2 regions of the Bradyrhizobium sp. LB11.1 genome follow, and region 1 is predicted to be linked to the other one. Evidence: riboswitches for the same ligand, from Rfam matches in the RefSeq annotation. Region 1 holds a riboswitch; the other holds the start of a gene.
What was found. Region 1 has a riboswitch for cobalamin ahead of ABIA96_RS28205 (TonB-dependent receptor). Riboswitches for the same ligand answer to the same signal wherever they lie in the genome.

Region 1 (2,391 bases):
ATGGTGCCGGAATGGACGACCAGCGTTGCGGACCCGATGCTGATCCGCGCGAGACCCTGCCTCACGCGTGCGACCTGTTCTTCAAAGCTTTCCCCGCCTGGCGGCCGGCCACGCGCCGGATCGCTCCAGAATCGTGCATAGGCCTCGCCTCCATCAGCCCCGAGTTCGTCATGCCGCCGGCCGGTCCAGTCGCCAAAATCCTGCTCGCCGAATTCGGGTAGCAATTCAGGTTCAAGCCCCAGCGCGCGTGCCGTCTCGACCGTGCGCCGCGCCGGGCTGGCATAGCTCGCCGCTCCCCGCGGCAGACACCGGCGCAGCGCCTCGAGCCGCCCGCGATCGCCAAGGTCCGCCGGCGCATCATTCGCATGGATAGCCCCTTTGACGCCGTCGACGGGCGCATGCCGTATCAGCCAGAGGAAGGTTTCGCCTTCCATGCAGATCTCCCAGGGAAGTTGGCCGCTGTGGCACCATCGCCGCAACAGGCACATTGACTCCGTCTACGCCGTAATCCTAGATGGTGGTGACGGTTTCCCCGAGAGGGGATGAAAAGGGAATGCGGTGCGGGGACATTGTCCCCAATGCCGTAGCTGCCCCCGCAACTGTAAGCGGTGAATCCTTCGTCACAAGCCACTGGGTCCTCGGTCCCGGGAAGGCGACGAAGCGGTCACGACCCGCGAGCCAGGAGACCTGCCGTCAGCCGTGGTCACACGCGAAGATGTCGGTCGGGGAGTACAGACATTCGGCTTCATCGGAAGGCTAAAAGCCGGAAGATGGGACCTTGGTTCGCAGTGACGTGCCACTGACGTCACACCGAGGTCCAAGACCGTGTCTTCCATCCGTATTGTACGACCACGCCGTTTGCTGCTCGCCTCCGCCGCGCTTGCGCCGCTTGTTGCCGCCGACATGCATGCCGCTCACGCGCAGCAGGCTCGCGAGTCCTTGCCTCCGATCGAGGTGTCGCCCCCCCAATCCCGCAAGCAGGCCAAGCCGGCTGGCCGGGATACAGCAAGCGCACGCCGAGCGGCGGCGCGCAGGCCTGCTGCGGTAACGGCGGCGCCAAAGCCCGTCGTGCCGAACGCTGCGGCGCCGACGCCGCTCAACAGCAATGCGGTCGCCGAGAGCGCCTCGCGCCTCGGCCTGACCGTGCGCGAGACGCCCGCGACCGTCGAGGTGATCTCCGCCGAGACCATGCGCGAGCAGGGCTATCGCACCGTCTCCGACGTGGCCCAGGGCGCGGTCGGCGTCACCGCCGGCGACAATCCGGCCGAGCCCTCGGCCTTCTCGATGCGCGGCTTCACCAACAGCCAGATCAACACGCTCTACAACGGCATCAAAATCGGCCCGCAGAACATGACCTCGCGGATCATGGACACCGCCAATCTCGAAGCGGTTGAATTTCTGAAGGGGCCGGCCTCACTGATCTCGGGCGAAGGCGCCGCCGGTGGTGCGATCAATTTCGTCACCAAGCAGCCGCACACCGGGGCGATCCGGAACGAAGCCGACTTTTCATATGACTCCCTGAATTCCTTCCGTGCGCATTATGGCTCCGGTGGCAGCACCAACGTCCAGGGACTGGACTACCGTTTCGATATCAGCCGCTCCACGCTCAACGGCTTTGCCGACGACACCAACACCAAGACGCTGGACATCTCCGGCCAGCTCAACTACCGCATCTCCGACAGCCTCAAGGTCTGGGGCGCGATCGAGTATCGCGAAGACCGCTCAAAAGCCTATTGGGGGGCGCCGCTGGTGTCGGCGGCCTTCAGCGGCTCGCATGCGACGAGCGGCATTGTCTCCGGTAGCTACTTCAACAGGACTGATCTCGGGGCCATCACGATCGACGACCGCACTTTCAACACCAACTACAACGTTCTCGACAACCGAAATGTCGCGCAAGAAGTGTGGTTGCGCGGCGGCTTTGAGCTGAAGCTGGCGCCTGACCTGACGCTGAAGAGCCAGGCCTACGGTTATGGCGCGGAGCGCACCTGGTTCAACAACGAGATCGAGGCGTTCGATTCGATCAAGAACGAGGTGTATCGCGAGCGCTTCTATGTCGCGCACAGCCAGCGCCTCGTCGGCAACATCACCGATCTGGTCTGGGATGCCAATATCGCGGGCTTCGACAACCGCATGGTCACGACGCTGTCGTCGAGCTACCTCGACTTCGTCAGGCCGAGTGCCGCAAATTTTCCGAATGATTATGTCCCGCTGGTCGATTTCGACCGCGGCTTTTACGGCTCGCTCACCACAAAGCAGCAGACCGCGCGTATCGACAACGAGGCGCTGTCGTTCGAGGATCGGCTGAAGCTCACGCGGACCTTTGCGCTGATCGGCGGCCTGCGCGTCGAACATATCGGGCTCGACCGCAACTCCACCGACGTCAACGGTCTG
Region 2 (2,391 bases), on a different contig from region 1:
GAGATCTCGTTGTTGAACCAGTGCCGATGGGCGTCATAGCCGTAGACCTGGCTCTTCAGCGAGACGTTGTTGGTGATGTCCCACTGGAAGCCCGAGCGCAGCCACAATTCGCTGGCGCCGCTGTGGTTGTCGAGCACGTTGTAGTTCGTGGTCAGCGTGCGCGCGTCGATGGTGGGCGCCACCGGCGTGCCGCCGCCGAGGTAATAGTTGCTCCAGGTCCCGGATACGATGCCCGATGTCGGCACGATGCCCGGCCCGTTCGCCGGCACGATCGGCGTTCCCCAGTAGAACCGGTCGCTGTCCTGCTTGTACTCGGCCGCGCCCCAGATCTTCAGGCTGTCGTTGACGCGATAGTTGAGCTGGCCGGAGACGTTGCTGAGCTTCGAATAGCTGTCGTCGATAAAGCTCTTGTCGTTGAAATGGCTGATGTCGAAGCGGTAGTCGAGGCCGTCGACCAGCGTAGAGCCGCCCGATCCGTAGCCGGCGCGATAGCCGTTGAAAGAATCGTAGGAGGTGAAGGCCTCGTTGACGATCGGACCCGTATGCGGCGCCTTGGTCACGTAGTTGACGGCGCCGCCGGTCGCACCGAGGCCCGCCACCAGCGAATCCGGTCCCTTGATGATCTCCACCTGCTGCAGGCCTGCCACATCCATGGGGCGGCCGGTCATGGTCGATGGCCCGATCGGGATGCCGTTGTAGAGGGTGGTGAGTTGGTCGCCGCCGAAGCCGCGCATCGAGAAGATCGCAGGCGCGCCCGGTGCATCGCCGCCGGTCACGCCGACCGCAGCCTTCGCGACATCGGTCGTGGTCCGGATGCCCTGGTCCTGCATGGTCTGCTGGCTGATCATTTCGACGGTCGCGGGCGTCTCGCGTACCGAGATACCGAGGCGGGAGGAGACCCCGGCGACGGCAGCGGTGTTGAGCGGCGTTGTGTCGCTCGCGCTCTGGACGATCGGCCCAGCAGCGACCGGTGCGATGGGCTTGCGCCCCGTGGCGCGGCGTACGGTGCGCGGCTTCTGATTGCCGGGGCTGACGGCGGGAGCCGGCTTCGGAGTGGATGGAGAGACAGTCACGGGACCGATCTCCACGGGCGGCCTGCTCGGAGCCGTGCTCTGCGCAACCGCTGCCGACGACAGCGACACCGAAGAGAGCAGGGAGATCAGGAAAACACGCGTAAACCCCGGCGTAACGCCGGCACGGAAATGAAGATGTTGCACAACAACGCTCTGCGGCGACGCAAACAAACCGTCACCGCGGTTGCCTTAGCAATCTGCCTTCGCCCAAGCGGCAGATGTACCGGCTACTGGTCCGACACCGGGGCACCCCGCCCAATGCGTTCGCGCGTGACTCATGGCTGGCAGCAGGTTTCCTGGCTCGCGGGTCGTCGCCTTCGACCACCTTCCCAGAGACCCAAGGGCTCCAGTGGTTTTGCTGGTCGTCGGCTATCCGCTTACAGTTGCGGGGGCAGCCGCGGAATTGCCCACTAAGGTGGACGCACCGCATTCCCTTCAGTAGTCCTTGCGGACACTACCGATCATGAAACTGGCATTTGGAGCGGAGGCCGTCAATATCAGGGCCGCCCGGCGGCGCAACGCGCCTGCGAAGTGTGTCATTCCGGACAAAAAACATTCTACTCCATAACGATGTTCGCCGTGACCTAATGTCCGGGCTTAGGTTAGCTGTCCTTGAGGCGTTTAATGGGGATACGCCAATGACAGAACTTGAGGACAGGCTGGAGCGTTTCGAGACGCTCACCGCCGAATGCGAGCTGATTGCCAAGCTCGCGACCGACAGCAGCAAGCGCGAATTCTACCTGAAGCTCGGCGATCAGTATCGCCAGCTTGCGGTGGACATGCGCCGGGCGATCGCGACCAGGACCGCAGCCTGATGTGGTTTAAGGTTTCCAGATAGAGCGAGGCACGATGCCCGCATCTGCATCCTTGCGGGAATGGGCCCGGTCGCAATCCGTTCTTAATAATTGAGCCGCATCCTCATGGGGAAGCGGGGTGTCGCGACGTCGCGATTCCCGGCGATGGGAATGCCTGGGGCAAGGTTGCCATGCAACGTTGCCCGCGAACGTTGCTCGTTTGATGGTTTACATCCCATGCGTCTGTTGGCGGTGATCTTGTTTGCGTTCATGACCGCAGCCTGTAACCAGGAGCAGGACGTCACCGGCTCGACTCCGATCTGCCCAATGCGGAGCTACAGCTCCTACAATCCCCATGACATGAACCAGTGCGTCAGCGCCTGTAAATCGTGCGACCACGGCAATACCGTCACCTGCACCACCGCCTGCACGCTCAGGGGCGCGCATTGAAAGCAAGGCCCGAGGCCGTGGCGACCGTCAGCCGCGGGCCGCTTCGCGCCGCAATTCCGGGAAAATGGCCTCGT

Region 2: another riboswitch for cobalamin. It lies ahead of ABIA96_RS16045 (TonB-dependent receptor); the one in region 1 lies ahead of ABIA96_RS28205 (TonB-dependent receptor).

The regions. Positions count from the first base shown of each region.
Region 1 covers NZ_JBEPTH010000013.1:68,672-71,062, reverse strand. Annotated here, with positions in the region: gene ABIA96_RS28210 (histidine phosphatase family protein) at 1-434, opposite strand, end outside; cobalamin riboswitch at 508-709, shown strand; partial or broken gene ABIA96_RS28205 (TonB-dependent receptor) at 826-2,391, shown strand, end outside.
Region 2 covers NZ_JBEPTH010000005.1:372,495-374,885, forward strand. Annotated here, with positions in the region: gene ABIA96_RS16045 (TonB-dependent receptor) at 1-1,217, opposite strand, end outside; cobalamin riboswitch at 1,343-1,547, opposite strand; gene ABIA96_RS16050 (hypothetical protein) at 1,712-1,888, shown strand; gene ABIA96_RS16055 (hypothetical protein) at 2,105-2,317, shown strand; gene ABIA96_RS16060 (GntR family transcriptional regulator) at 2,345-2,391, opposite strand, start outside.